One region of the Streptomyces sp. NBC_01217 genome, then DNA from elsewhere that is predicted to be linked to it. Evidence: riboswitches for the same ligand, from Rfam matches in the RefSeq annotation. Region 1 holds a riboswitch; each other region holds the start of a gene.
What was found. A riboswitch is a leader RNA that binds a small molecule or an ion and turns the genes downstream of it on or off. The one in region 1 is predicted to bind cobalamin.
Positions count from the first base shown of each region.

Region 2: linked by a shared signal. The riboswitch ahead of OG507_RS27105 (ribonucleoside-diphosphate reductase subunit alpha) and the one ahead of OG507_RS08995 (cobalamin biosynthesis protein) in region 1 are both predicted to bind cobalamin.
Region 3: linked by a shared signal. The riboswitch ahead of OG507_RS38080 (5-methyltetrahydropteroyltriglutamate--homocysteine S-methyltransferase) and the one ahead of OG507_RS08995 (cobalamin biosynthesis protein) in region 1 are both predicted to bind cobalamin.

Region 1 covers NZ_CP108538.1:2,064,945-2,069,808, reverse strand. Annotated here, with positions in the region: gene cobN (cobaltochelatase subunit CobN) at 1-1,354, opposite strand, end outside; gene OG507_RS09000 (cobyric acid synthase) at 1,351-2,892, opposite strand; gene OG507_RS08995 (cobalamin biosynthesis protein) at 2,889-3,902, opposite strand; cobalamin riboswitch at 4,048-4,176, opposite strand; gene OG507_RS08990 (hypothetical protein) at 4,352-4,582, opposite strand; gene OG507_RS08985 (inorganic phosphate transporter) at 4,626-4,864, opposite strand, start outside.
Region 2 covers NZ_CP108538.1:6,035,952-6,040,815, reverse strand. Annotated here, with positions in the region: gene OG507_RS27120 (GntR family transcriptional regulator) at 1-676, shown strand, start outside; gene OG507_RS27115 (DUF3311 domain-containing protein) at 972-1,226, shown strand; gene mctP (monocarboxylate uptake permease MctP) at 1,223-2,857, shown strand; adenosylcobalamin-variant (AdoCbl-variant) riboswitch at 3,036-3,137, shown strand; gene OG507_RS27105 (ribonucleoside-diphosphate reductase subunit alpha) at 3,289-4,864, shown strand, end outside.
Region 3 covers NZ_CP108538.1:8,531,077-8,535,940, reverse strand. Annotated here, with positions in the region: gene OG507_RS38100 (GNAT family N-acetyltransferase) at 1-292, shown strand, start outside; gene OG507_RS38095 (CbtA family protein) at 380-1,153, opposite strand; gene OG507_RS38090 (CbtB domain-containing protein) at 1,182-1,397, opposite strand; gene OG507_RS38085 (histidine phosphatase family protein) at 1,660-2,265, shown strand; cobalamin riboswitch at 2,331-2,523, shown strand; partial or broken gene OG507_RS38080 (5-methyltetrahydropteroyltriglutamate--homocysteine S-methyltransferase) at 2,704-3,360, shown strand; gene OG507_RS38075 (ABC transporter ATP-binding protein) at 3,317-3,556, shown strand; gene OG507_RS38070 (dihydrolipoyl dehydrogenase family protein) at 3,510-4,864, opposite strand, start outside.

The sequences.
Region 1 (4,864 bases):
CGATCTCGTCCCCGTCCACGTACAGCGAGCCCGGCGGCTCGCCCCAGTGCTCCAGCATCGAGTCGCGCAGCCCCGGCTCCAGCTTCTCGAACCAGGCCCGGTAGTCGGCGAGCGGTACGCGGGCGGGGGCCGCCGCGAGCTGCTCCTCGGTCAGCCACTCCACGTCGTGGCCACCGGCGTTGATGAGCCGGTGGATGAGCTCGTCGCCGTTGTCGGGGTGCCCGTCGACCCCGTAACCGGCGTCGCGCAGCGCGTCCAGCACCCGTACCGCGGACGCGGGTGTGTCCAGGCCGACAGCGTTGCCGACGCGGGAGTGCTTGGTCGGGTAGGCGGTGAAGACGAGAGCGAGCTTCTTCTCCGCGTTCGCCTTGTGCTTGAGGACAGCGTGGCGCACCGCGATTCCGGCGACGCGCGCGGCCCGTTCCGGGTCGGCGCGGTAGACCGGTACGTCGTCGGGGCCCTGCTCCTTGAAGGAGAACGGGACGGTGATCAGCCGGCCGTCGAACTCGGGGATCGCGACCTGCATCGCCGCGTCCATGGGGGAGAGCGCGGCGTCCGAGGCGTCCCACGCGGCGCGTGAGGAGGTCAGGCACAGGCCCTGCAGCACCGGGACGTTCAGCTCGGCGAGCGCGCCGATGTCCCAGGCCTCGTCGTCACCCCCGGCGGAGGCGTCCGACGCGCGGGTGCCGCCCGCCGCGAGCACCGTGGCGACCAGGGCGTCCGCCCTGCCGAGCAGTTCGTACAGAGCGGCGTCCGCGCCGCGCAGCGAACCGCAGTACACGGGCAGGGCGTTGGCGCCGCGCGCCTCGACCGCGTCGCACAGGACGTCCACGAACGAGGTGTTCCCGGACAGCTGGTGCGCCCGGTAGAAGAGCACGCCGACGGTCGGGCGGCCCTCGACGAACGCGCGGCTGCCGTGCAGGCCCCACTCGGGCATCTTCTGCGGCCCGGCGAAGCCGTGGCCGGTCAGCAGGACGGTGTCGGAGAGGAAGCGGGCCAGTTCGACGAGGTTTCCGGGGCCGCCCTCCACGAGGTAGCGCAGCGCCTCGGCGACGACACCGGCGGGTGCGGACGACTCGGCCATCAGCTCCGCGTCCGGTACGGCCTCGCCGCCCAGCAGCACGGTCGGGATGCCGGACGTCCTGAGGACGGCGAGACCGTCCTCCCAGGCGCGCTTGCCGCCGAGGAGGCGGACGACGGCGACGCAGGAGCCCTCGATCAGTGCGGGGAGTTCCTCGCGGGGGTCGATGCGGGTGGGGTTGCCGATCCGGTACGGCGCGCCGGAGGCGCGGGCGGCGAGGAGGTCCGTGTCGGCGGTCGACAGCAACAGCACGGTGCTCGTGGCGGCGTTCATGCGCGTGCTCCAGGTGCTCCGGGGGCGATGAAGGGAAGTCCTGACGGCGCGCCCGACTCGATGAGCCGCAGCAGCGCGTCGGTGTCCGCGTGTTCTTCGATGAGGTCGCCGAGGCGGTCGAGCTGTTCCTCGCGCAGCGCGGCGAAGCAGGTGTCGGGGGCGGGGACGAAGCGCCGGCCGGCGGCACGGGCGACCTCGGTCAGGAAGCGGCGGCGGAATTCGTCGCTCTCCAGCGAGCCGTGCCAGTGGGTGCCGTGGACCGCGCCGACCCGGCAGCCGTCCAGGCCGTGTCCCCGGCCGTCGGAGAAGAAGGCTTCGCCGCCGCGTACGTCCGCGACGCCGTGGTGGATCTCGTACCCCTCGACGGGGGCGCCGAGCGCCTCGCCGACGGGGCGGGCGAGGGTCTTCTCGCGGTCGAAGCGGATGCGTACGGGCAGCAGGCCGAGTCCTTCGACGTGCCCGGCCCCGGACTCGACCTCGTCCTCGATGTGTTCGCCGAGGATCTGGAAGCCGCCGCAGATGCCGAGGACCGGCCGGCCCTCGGCGGCGCGCCGCACCAGTGCGTCGGCGAGGCCGCGCTCGCGCAGCCAGGCCAGCGCCCGCACGGTGCCGCGGGTGCCCGGGACGATGACGAGGTCGGCGTCGGCCAGTTCCTCCGCGCGGTCCACGAACCGGACGACGACGCCCGGTTCGGCGGCCAGCGCGTCCACATCGGTGAAGTTCGACATCAGGGGCACGGCGCACACCGCGACGCGCAGCACGTCCTCGCCGTGCGGCGGCGCGACGACCGATTCGCGTACGGCGCCGCGCAGCGAGACCCGCAGCCCGTCCTCCTCGTCGATGCCGAGGCCGTGGGCGAAGGGCAGCACCCCGTACGTCCGGCGCCCGGTGAGCCCGCGCAGCATCTCCAGGCCCGGTTCGAGCAGCGACACATCGCCGCGGAACTTGTTGACGAGGTAGCCCGCGATCAGCGACTGGTCCTCGGCGTCGAGCAGCGCCGTCGTACCGAAGAACGAGGCGAAGACGCCACCGCGGTCGATGTCGCCGACGACCACCACCGGGAAGCGCGCCGCCCGCGCGATGCCCATGTTCACGATGTCCGTGCGCCGCAGATTGATCTCGGCCGGACTGCCCGCGCCCTCGCAGATCACTGCGTCATATGTGCCCCGAAGCTGCTCCAGACAGTCCACGACCGTGGAGAGAAGCGCTTCCTGCCTGCCCCCGTGGTAGCCGCGTGCGCTCATCTCGCCGACCGGTCTGCCCATCAGGACGACCTGGCTGGAGCGGTCGCCGCCGGGCTTGAGCAGGACCGGGTTCATCAGCGCGGTCGGCTCCACCCGGGCGGCCTGGGCCTGCATGGCCTGGGCGCGCCCGATCTCGGCGCCCTCGCGGGTGACGAACGAATTCAGCGACATGTTCTGCGCCTTGAAGGGCGCCACCTTCACGCCCCGGCGCACGAGCCAGCGGCAGATACCCGCCGTGACGACGCTCTTGCCCGCGTCCGAGGTGGTTCCGGCGACCAGCAGCCCGCCGCTCATGTCCGTCTCCGTCCTGCGACTCGGTGTTCTGTGACCAGGTGTCCCGCGACCCGCTGTCCCGCGATCCGGCGTGCGACGAGGCCGGCACCCAGCCGTCCCGCCACACACACGCCGAGGGCCAGCGCACTCACCCGGCGCGACAGCCGTACCGCGCGTTCGATGTCCTCGGTCCCCACCGCCCGGCCCGTCTCCCCGCCCAGCACGGGGCGGTGCTCGACCCGGCCGCCGTACGCCAGCGTCCCGCCGAGCCGTACGCCGAGCGCACCCGCGAACGAGGCCTCCACCGGGCCCGCGTTGGGGCTCGGATGCTTCGCCGCGTCGGCCCGCCAGGCCCGTACCGCTCCACGCGGCTGCCCCCCGGCGGCCACGGCGAGCAGGGCGGTGAGCCGGGCCCCCGGCCAGCCCGCGAGGTCGTCGAGGCGGGCCGAGGCCCAGCCGTAGCGCCGGTGACGCTGCGACTTGTGGCCGACCATGGCGTCGAGGGTGTTGGCGGCCCGGAAGCCGATGAGCCCGGGCACACCGGCCAGCGCGCCCCACACCAGGGCGCCGACCACCGCGTCCGAGGTGTTCTCGGCCACGGACTCCACCACGGCACGGGCGATCTGCGGCCCGTCGAGGGAGTGGGGGTCGCGCCCGCACAGATGCGGCAGCCGCTCGCGGGCGCGCTCGATGTCGCAGGCGGCCAGGGCCTCGCCGATGGCACGGGCCTCACGCCCCAGCGACGTACCGCCGACGACGGACCAGGTGGCGGCCGCGGTCAGTGCGACGGAAGCGGCGGGGTGACGGCGTACGGCACGGGCGAGCAGCGCGGCACCACCCGCGGCGCCTCCGGCGCAGACGAGTGTGTGCAGCGCGCCCCACCCGCGGTGGTCGCGGTACAGGCGGCGCTCGACGCCCGCAGCGGCCCGCCCGAAAGCGGCGACCGGGTGCCCCCTGCGGGGGTCACCGAGCAGCAGGTCGCCGATCAGACCGGCCGTGGCGCCGTACGCGAAAATGCGGTCGGCACGCACGGCTCAACCGCTCGTTACGCCTCGAAGGACCTTCGTACGGGCGGCTCTCGTCGAGAGCGCCACAGCAATGGACGCACGGCTGCCAGGCATGGCGATATGTCCTCACTCAGGGTCCGCGCCCTGGTTCGACGTGACCGGCGACGAGAGTCTCCTGGCTCCCGGATCCGCAGTTCCCCCGGCCTTCCAGCCCGCTCGCGCGAGCCGTGACTTCCGGTGTGGGGGACTGCTCCCCGGTGACAGTGGCGGGACCGCGCCGGATTCGCACCGGCTTCCTCTGCTGTCGCCGTATTCGGCTCCGGCAGTCCACCACGCTCCGCGAACGCCCGTCAACTTGCCGTTGACCTGCGGCTGGACAGTGTGCTGAGCCCCACATCGGGCCGGGCACAGCCCAACGGGCCGGACACACGAGGTGTGTCCGGCCCGTTGGGGGTGAGTGCGCGGGGGAGGGCTCAGGCGACGATCAGATAGATGCCGTACGTGACCGCCGCAGCGCACAGCGCGAAGCAGACGTACGCGCCGGCGCGGGCCAGCAGCAGCGAGCCGCCGGAGCCGCCCTGCGCCGCGGGTTCGGGCTGCTTGGAGAGACCGACGATGCCCAGGGTGAAGAGACCCACCAGCGCGACGGTGACGGCGAGGGAGACGCCGAAGACGGAGCCGAGAGCTGCCCAGTCGATTTTCATGCTGATTCCTTAAGACGGCCGGCCCGGACGGCAGGCGGCTGGCCTAGACGGTGGCGGGTCGCGCCGGGTCCTGGGTGGTTCCGGCCGGGGCCGGAATGGTGGTCTTGAGGTCCTGGGCCGTCGCCTGGGCCACGGTGGGCGGCGGGCTGACGGCGGCGATGGCCGTGGTGACGACGCCCGCGGGCTCGGCCCCGGCGTCCACCGGCGCGACATCGCCGTGGCCGACGGGCTTGCGGCGCGACACCATCCAGATCGACCCGGAGCCCGCGATCAGCAGCGCCG
Region 2 (4,864 bases), 4.0 Mb from region 1:
TCTCCTCGACATGACGGACACCATGCCGCCCGGCACCCCCGTGCCGCCGGAGCGGACCCTGGCCGCCGAGTTCGACACCTCACGCACGACCGTGCGTCAGGCGCTCCAGGAACTGGTCGTCGAGGGCCGGTTGGAGCGCATCCAGGGCAAGGGAACCTTCGTCGCCAAGCCGAAGGTCTCGCAGGCCCTGCAGCTCACCTCGTACACCGAGGACATGCGCGCCCAGGGGCTCGAACCGACGTCCCAGCTGCTGGACATCGGCTATGTCACCGCCGACGACACGCTCGCCGGGCTGCTCGACATCACGGCCGGCGGGCGCGTGCTGCGGATCGAGCGGCTGCGGCTCGCCAGCGGGGAGCCGATGGCGATCGAGACCACACACCTTTCGGCCAAACGCTTTCCCGCGCTGCGCCGTTCGCTGGTGAAGTACACCTCGCTCTACACCGCCCTGGCGGAGGTGTACGACGTCCGGCTGGCCGAGGCCGAGGAGACCATCGAGACCTCGCTCGCCACGCCGCGCGAGGCCGGACTGCTCGGTACGGACGTGGGCCTGCCGATGCTGATGCTGTCCCGGCACTCGCTGGACGGCCGGGGCGAGCCGGTGGAGTGGGTGCGTTCGGTCTACCGCGGCGACCGGTACAAGTTCGTGGCGCGCCTGAAGCGGCCGACGGACTGACGCGGTTCGCCCGGCGGGGGCGGACGCGCATGAGTGGTGGCCGGGGAACCTTCCCCGGCCACCACTCATTTCAGGCCGGTCACCGCGGCCACGGCCGCACCCGGCTGCGTGGCCGTCCGGCCGGGGGCAGTTCCACGAAACCCGGGTGAACCGAATCGGTTCCGGGCCCGTGCACCTCTGCGATACGTCACCGTTGCAGGACCGCAATGCGGACAGGGGATGACGCTGACCGGAAACCTCCCCTAGATTTCCTGCGCATTACACCAGGTGATCAGCTAGGGAACGGAGTCGCCCCATGCCGTCGGACCCAGAAGGAAAACCACCCACGGTCACACCCGTGCGAGTGGTCATCGCCCTCTGTCTCATCGCGCCGTTCGTGGCGATGCTCTGGGTGAGTTCGTACGCGAAGGTGGACCCCACCTTCATCGGAATCCCGTTCTTCTACTGGTACCAGATGCTCTGGGTGCTGCTCTCCACCGCGCTCACGGTCGTCGCGTACAAGCTGTGGCAGCGTGACCAGCGCGCCCGCAAGGGGGGTGCGTCGGCATGAAGGACGGCGTGAACGGCGTCGCACTCGGCGTCTTCATCTTCTTCTTCCTGGCCGTCACGGTCATGGGCTTCCTGGCGGCGCGCTGGCGCAAGGCCGAGAACGCCAGCCTCGACGAATGGGGTCTGGGCGGACGGTCGTTCGGGACCTGGGTCACCTGGTTCCTGCTCGGCGGCGACCTGTACACCGCGTACACCTTCGTCGCCGTTCCCGCGGCGATCTACGCGGCGGGCGCGGCCGGATTCTTCGCCGTGCCGTACACCATCCTGGTGTACCCGCTGATCTTCACGTTCCTGCCGCGGCTGTGGTCGGTCTCGCACAAGCACGGGTACGTGACCACCTCGGACTTCGTACGCGGGCGCTTCGGCTCGAAGGGGCTCTCGCTGGCGGTCGCCGTCACGGGCATCCTCGCCACGATGCCGTACATCGCGCTCCAGCTCGTCGGCATCCAGGCGGTGCTGGACGTGATGGGCGTCGGCGGTGGCGAGAACACCAACTGGTTCATCAAGGACCTGCCGCTGCTGATCGCGTTCGCGGTGCTCGCCGCGTACACCTACTCGTCCGGCCTGCGGGCGCCCGCGCTGATCGCGTTCGTCAAGGACGGGCTGATCTACCTGGTCATCGCGGTGGCGATCATCTACATCCCGATCAAACTCGGCGGCTTCGACGACATCTTCGCCGGGGCGAGCGAGAAGTTCTCCGCCGTCAACGAGGCAGCCGGCAAACCGGTGGCAGGCCTCGCGCCCGGGGCGGCGGGCCAGTGGACGTACGCCACCCTGGCACTGGGCTCGGCGCTGGCGCTCTTCATGTACCCGCACTCGATCACGGCCACGCTCTCCAGCCGCAGCCGCAATGTGATCCGGCGCAACACCACGATCCTGCCGCTGTACTCGCTGATGCTGGGCCTGCTTGCGCTGCTCGGCTTCATGGCGATCGCCGCCGGGATCAAGGTGGACAACGGGCAGTTGGCCATCCCCCAGCTGTTCGAGAACATGTTCCCGGACTGGTTCGCGGGCGTCGCGTTCGCCGCCATCGGCATCGGCGCGCTGGTGCCCGCCGCGATCATGTCGATCGCCGCGGCGAACCTCTTCACCCGCAACATCTACAAGGACTTCCTGAAGCCGGACGCGACCCCGGAGCAGGAGACCAAGGTCTCCAAGCTGGTGTCGCTGCTGGTTAAGGTCGGTGCGCTCGCCTTCGTCCTCACCATGGACAAGACGGTCGCGATCAACTTCCAGCTGCTCGGCGGGATCTGGATCCTGCAGACGTTCCCGGCGTTGGTGGGCGGCCTGTTCACCCGCTGGTTCCACCGCTGGGCGCTGCTCGCGGGCTGGGCGGTCGGCATGGTGTACGGGACGTTGGCCGCGTACGGGGTCGCCAGCCCGACCCAGGCGCACTTCGGCGGCTCGTCCAAGGCGATCCCGGGCATCGGTGAGATCGGCTACATCGGTCTGACCGCGTTCGTGCTGAACGTGGTGGTGACGGTGGTGCTGACCTTCGTCCTGAACGCCGTGAAGGCACCCGTCGGGATCGACGAGACCTCCCCGTCCGACTACACGGCCGACGCGGGCGACCCGGGCGTCCAGGTGGAGCTCCCGCCGGCCACGGCGGGGGCGCCGGGAGGCGGCCACTGACGGCCCTTCCCACGGTCCGGCAGCGGCCCGTCGAGCCCCGTTCAGCGGGGCGCGACGGGCCGTTCGTCTGCTCCGAGAGGGGATGGCACGGCTTGTCCCTCGGGCCCGGCCGACGGGACACGACACAACATGTGGGGGCGTCTTCATCCAGCGGCCCCCACATGTATGCTCGTGCTCGCTGTCGCCGCAGGGAAATCCGGTGCGAATCCGGAACTGTCCCGCAACGGTGTATTCGGTGTGCTTTTGCACACCCTCAGGAAGTCCGAGGACCTGCCGACAGCGCATCCGGCTCGACCGAACCGGATGCCAGACGTCCGGGCCTCGCGGATGGGCCGGTGGACGCCGTACGGAGTGCTGCCCCGACGCGGGCCCGCCTCTGCCCGGCTGCCCCGCCTCCCGCCGGCCCCGAGCCGAGCGAGGGAGAGCACCACGTGACCATCGCGCCAGTCGATCCGGCTTCAGTCGCCGTGTCCGAAGCGGCCGAGTCCGAGGCAACCGCACACGACGGACCGGGGACCGCACTGCTGCGGACCCTGACCGACCTCACCGTCGATCTGCCCGACACCGACCCCGGTCGCGTCGCCGCCGCCGCGCTGCGCGGCCGCAACGCCCGTTCGGACGAGGCGGAGTTGCGCGCGCTGGCCACCGAGGCCGCCGCGGGGCTGATCTCCGAGGACCCCGCCTACTCCCGGCTCGCCGCCAGACTGCTGACCCGTTCCGTCGCGGACGAGGCTGCCGGTCAGGGCGCGGTCTCCTTCTCCGCCTCGGTCGCCGTCGGGCACCGCGAGGGCCTGATCGCGGACCGTACGGCCGAGTTCGTCGTACTGCACGCGGCCGCCCTCGACGCGCTGGTGGAAGCTTCGCTCGCCGACGGCGCCGACGACCGCTTCGGCTACTTCGGGCTGCGGACCCTGCACAGCCGCTATCTGCTGCGTCACCCGCACACCCGTCAGGTCATCGAGACGCCCCAGCACTTCATGCTGCGCGTCGCGGCCGGACTCGCCGAGGACGACTCCGAGCGCGCCCTGGACGAGGTCGCGGCGCTGTACGGGCTGATGAGCCGCCTCGACTACCTCCCCTCCTCCCCCACGCTCTTCAACTCCGGCACCCGGCACCCGCAGATGTCCTCCTGCTATCTGCTGGACTCGCCGCTGGACGAGCTCGACTCGATCTACGACCGCTACCACCAGGTGGCGCGGCTCTCCAAGCACGCGGGCGGCATCGGCCTCTCCTACTCCCGGATCCGCGCCCGCGGTTCGCTGATCCGTGGCACCAACGGGCACTCCAACGGCATCGTGCCGTTCCTGAAGACGCTCGACGCCTCGGTCGCCGCGGTGAACCAGGGCGGCCGCCGCAAGGGCGCCGCCGCCGTCTACCTGGAGACCTGGCACGCGGACATCGAGGAGTTCCTGGAGCTGCGCGACAACACGGGTGAGGACCAGCGGCGTACGCACAACCTCAACCTGGCGCACTGGATCCCGGACGAGTTCATGCGCCGGGTCGACGCGGACGGCGACTGGTCGCTGTTCTCGCCCGCCGACGTGCCCGAGCTGGTCGACCTGTGGGGCGACGAGTTCGACGCCGCGTACCGGGCCGCCGAGGCCAAGGGCCTGGCCCGCAAGTCGATGCCGGCGCGTGAGCTGTACGGCCGGATGATGCGGACCCTCGCGCAGACCGGTCAGGGCTGGATGACCTTCAAGGACGCCTCCAACCGGACCGCGAACCAGACCGCCGAGCCGGGCCGTGTGGTCCACTCGTCGAATCTGTGCACCGAGATCCTCGAAGTCACCGACGACGGCGAGACGGCCGTCTGCAACCTGGGCTCGGTCAACCTCGGCGCGTTCGTCGCCGACGGTGGCATCGACTGGGAGCGACTGGACGCGACCGTCCGTACCGCCGTGACCTTCCTCGACCGGGTCGTCGACATCAACTTCTACCCGACCGAGCAGGCCGGCCGCTCCAATGCGAAGTGGCGCCCGGTCGGCCTGGGTGCGATGGGTCTCCAGG
Region 3 (4,864 bases), 6.5 Mb from region 1:
GATGGTGATCGGCGGGCTGGGATTCCATGGCGCACCGGACGAGAACGGGCACGTCACGATCGGCTACGGCCTCGCCCCCTCGGCGCAGGGCATGGGGTACGCCTCCGAGGCGCTGCGCGCACTGCTCCTGTTCGCCCGCGAGCAGGGCGTGAGCTGCGTGCACGGTGACACCGATCTGGACAACCTCGCGTCCCAGCGCGTCATGACAGCCGTGGGCATGCGCCTGGTCCGGGAGGACACGCTGCTGAAGCACTACCGGATCGACTGGGACCGGCGGGGCGGAAAGGAGTAGGTCCGCGATCGCGGCAGAAAACGCCGGAACCCGCCGGGAGTTTCCCCGCGGGTTCCGATGTCTTCTGGTGGGGCGGTCCCGCGCCGGTCAGCCGGAAGCTGCGGCAGGCCGGTTCGCCGTGCCGCTTCCGGTCCTCACCGACTCCGTCCTCGGCACGAGGAGCCGTTCCGTCAGCCCGCCGAAGACGAGGCCGAAGGTGATCCAGAGGGTGGCCTGTACGGCGAGGGTGGCCAGGCGGAACTCCCACAGCAGGGCGGCCGGGAAATCCTTTCCGACCTCGTTGAACGAGGGCAGGAACGCGTACGCGAGTCCGATCACGAGGACATAGGCGGCCGATGCGGCGATCGTCGCGTTCCAGTTGCCCAGGCGGGGAGCCAGCCGCTTGCCGAGGATCACGGCGGCGACGGCCAGCAGCACGCTGAGCGCGACCATCAGGAAGAACAGGGCGGTGCGCCGGCCGATGGTGTCCGGGTTGCCGACGGCCGGCGGGTTGGCCGGGTACTTCAGGAACGGCACGACGTACACCGTCAGCAGGGCCGCGCCCGCGATCAGGGCGGCCGTGGCCCTCGGCCCGAATCTGCCGATCCGGCCGAGGGCGTAACAGAAGACGAGGGCGGCGATACCACCGATCGCCACACCGAAGACGAGCACACCGGTGGCGAGGCCCGCGGTGGACTGCATGGTGCGGCTGACGAGTTCCTCGCCGCCACCGTGGTCATGGCTGTGCGCCTCTTCGAGCGCGATGGCCGCGTCCACCCGGGACTCGCCGAGGAAGTAGGCGACCACGAGGGCGAGCGCGCCCGCGACAAGGCCCGCCAGCATGCCGCGAACGAGCAGGGCTCTGACAGAAATGGAGTTCATGAGGTTTTCCCCTGGATCGGACGGTACGTCAGTGGCAGGGGAAACCGAGGAGGTGGCGGCCGTCGTGGACCCACTCGTGGACACCTTCGCCGGAGATGACCGCGGTGGCGCCCTGCTCGGCGCCGACGAAGTACAGCAGTACGAGCATGAGGATGCCGAAGAAGACCGCCCAAGGGGCGATGGCCTTCAGGGAGATGGGGGTGATCGCCGGTGCGGCGGTGGCGGGGGCAGCAATCTGTGCCATGGCAGAACCTCCTGGGGGAACACGCGTCCCGTTCGTGGTGCCTGAGACGAAGGTGCCGGGTCTGACTTCCCGTAGGGGTACGGGTTCACAGTGGCGCGACCGTGCCGGGTTCTCACCGGACTTCCGTCACACCTTCGTCATGTTCGTCGCGACGATACCGCCTGGAAGCAGGCAGGGCCATGGCCCCTTCGGCCGGGCCGAAGTGCTCGGATGCCATGGTGGGCGCACGTGTGGGGCCACAGTTCAAGGAGTTGACCCGGTCATGACGGTACAGGTGATGTTGATCTCACCGGCGCTCGACGCCGCCTTGCGCGAGGCCCGCTTCGGCGGTGACGCGCCGCTCGACGCCGCCGGCGTGCGACAGGCCCGGGCCGCCGCACCGGAAGTGCCCGCGGCCGACCGCCATGTGCGCGGGCCGTCCGGGCGCTGCACCGGGACCGCCGATGCGCTGGGCTTGCGCGCCGAGCCCGAACCCGGGCTCCGGGACTGGGACATGGGCCGGTGGAGCGGGCAGCGGCTGGCGACGGTGAGCGGAAACGAGCCGGAGGCGGTATCGGCCTGGCTGACCGATCCTTCGGCTGCTCCGCACGGCGGCGAATCACTGCTGGAGTTCTGTGCGCGGGTGGGCCGCTGGCTGGAGTCCGCGGGGGCCCCGTACGGCGACGGGGGCGGCCGTGTGCTGGGGGTCGTCGAGCCCGCGGTGGTGCGGGCGGTGATCGTACGGGCACTGGCGCTGCCTGCGGAGGCGTTCTGGCGCCTGGACGTCGCCCCGCTGACGCTGACAGGGCTCAGCGGCCGGTCCGGGCGGTGGAACCTGCGCTGTGGCCGGCCGCTGTCCGCCGCCCAGGGCAACCCACGGCGTCCGTAGTAGCTCACGGCATGCCCAACTGAGGTGCCGGAACCGCTGGTCAGCGCCTAGGGTGGTGGTGCAGCTGGTTCGCCCTGTCCGCCAGGCAGGCGCGTCGTAAGAGGGAACCCGGTGGGAATCCGGGACTGCCCCGCAGCGGTGAGTGGGAACGACCGCCGTCATCAAGCACTGGACCCGATACGGGTTCCGGGAAGCGACGGCCAGTAGGTGTCTCGTGTCCCGTACGCGAGAAGTGCCCGCGAGTCCGAAGACCTGCCACTGCCCGTGCGCGTCGGACGCACAAGGTGATTCCGGTGACCTCGTGGGCGGGTCGGCGTACATATCGGGCAGGGCATGCGCGCCGGTGCGGCGTCGCGGCCGCGCCCGGTCCGTCATCCCTTCGCGCCTTCGATCCGTCCCGGGGTCGTATCAGGACACACGCTCGCGAAGGAGAGTTCCGTGACCAGCAAGTCCGCAGCCGCGGCAGCCCGGGCCACCGTGTACGGCTATCCCCGCCAAGGCGGCGACCGGGAGCTGAAGAGGGCCGTCGAGGGGTACTGGAAGGGCCGTGTCACCGCGGCCGACCTCCGGAAGACCGCCGCAGACCTCCGCCGCACCAACTGGCGCCGGCTCACCGCCGACGGCATCCAGGAGGTCCCGACCGGCGACTTCTCGTACTACGACCATGTGCTGGACACCAGCGTGATGGTCGGTGCCGTACCGGCCAGGCATCGCGAAGCCGTCACCGCCCACGGCCTGGACGGCTACTTCGCGATGGCGCGCGGTACGCAGGATGTCGCGCCGCTCGAAATGACCAAGTGGTTCGACACGAACTACCACTATCTGGTGCCGGCGCTCGGCCCCGACACCGTGTTCGCCGCCGACTCCGCCAAGCAGGTCACGGAGTTCGAGGAGGCTCTGGCCCTCGGGCTCAGCCCCCGGCCGGTGCTCGTCGGGCCGGTGACGTATCTGCTGCTGGCCAAGCCGGCTCCGGGGGTCGCCGCCGTTTTCGAGCCGTTGACGCTGCTCGACCGGCTGCTGCCGGTGTACGCCGAGGTGCTGGCCGATCTGCGTGCGGCCGGTGCCCGGTGGGTGCAGCTCGACGAGCCGGCACTCGGACGCGGAGGTGGTGGAGGAGGGGACGGCCGAGGAGGTGTTCGGCGCGCCGCGGCACCCGTACACGAAGTCGCTGCTCGCGGCCGTCGTCACGGTCGGTACGGATGCCGCCCCGCCCGGGGACCTGCCGGAGACGGGCGGGCCGGTGCCTACGCGTCCCGGTACGTCTCCAGCAGACGCAGCCAGATCTCGCTGATCGTCGGATACGCGGGGACGGCGTGCCACAGCCGGTCGATGGGGACCTCGCCCGCGACCGCGACCGTCGCCGAGTGCACCAGCTCGCCGATGCCGGGTCCGACGAAGGTGACGCCGAGCAGGATCTCCCGGTCGAGGTCCACGACCATCCGGGCGCGGCCGCGGTAGCCGTCCGCGTACAGGCCGGAGCCCGCCACCGCCGCGAGGTCGTAGTCGACGGCGCGCACCCGGTGGCCGGCCTCCTCGGCCTCGGCGAGGGTGAGTCCGACCGCGCCGGCCTCGGGGTCGGTGAAGACGACCTGGGGGACGGCCGCGTGGTCGGCGGTGGCCGCGTGGGCGCCCCAGCGCTCGGTCTCCAGCAGCGGGACGCCCGCGGCGCGGGCGGCGATCGCGGCGCCCGCGATGCGCGCCTGGTACTTGCCCTGGTGGGTGAGGAGCGCCCGGTGGTTGACGTCGCCGATCGCGTAGAGCCAGGTGGTGCCGTCGACGCGGCAGCTGTCGTCGACGGTGAGCCAGGAGCCGGGTGTCAGGCCCACCGTTTCCAGGCCGAGGTCGTCGGTGCGCGGGGCGCGGCCGGTGGCGAAGAGGATCTCGTCGGCCTCGACGCGTTCGCCGTTGTCCAGCTCCACGGTGACCGGGCCGTCCGGGGCGGTACGCCGTACGGAGGTCGCCGAGACTCCGGTACGGATGTCGGCGCCGCCCTCCGCCAGGGCCTCGGCGACCAGCTCGCCCGCGAAGGGTTCCATCTTGGGTAGGAGCCCCTTGCCGCGGATCAGCATCGTCACCCGGGCGCCGAGGGCCTGCCAGACGGTGGCCATCTCCACCCCGACGACCCCGCCTCCGACGATCACGAGGCGGCCGGGCACCTCCTTGGCGCTCGTCGCCTCCCGGCTGGTCCAGGGGTGAGCCCCCTCGACGCCGGGCAGATTGGGGACGACGGCGCGGCTGCCGGTGCAGACGGCGATGGCGTGCCGGGCGGTGAGCCGGTGTTCCGTGCCGTCGGGGGCGGTGACCGAGGCCGTCCTCACCCCGGTGATCCGGCCCTGGCCCCGGTAGATGTCCGCCCCGATGCCCTCCACCCAGGCGGCCTGTCCGTCGTCCTTCCAGTTCGAGGCGAAGGCGTCTCGGCGGGCGAGGACCGCTTTCGTGTCCAGCGGTCCCTGCACGGCGTCGCTGAGGCCGGGCAGGCGGCGGGCGTCCGCACGGGCGACGACGGGGCGCAGCAGGGCCTTGCTGGGCATGCAGGCCCAGTACGAGCACTCGCCGCCGATGAGTTCCGCCTCGACGACCGCCGTGCTCAGCCCGGCGG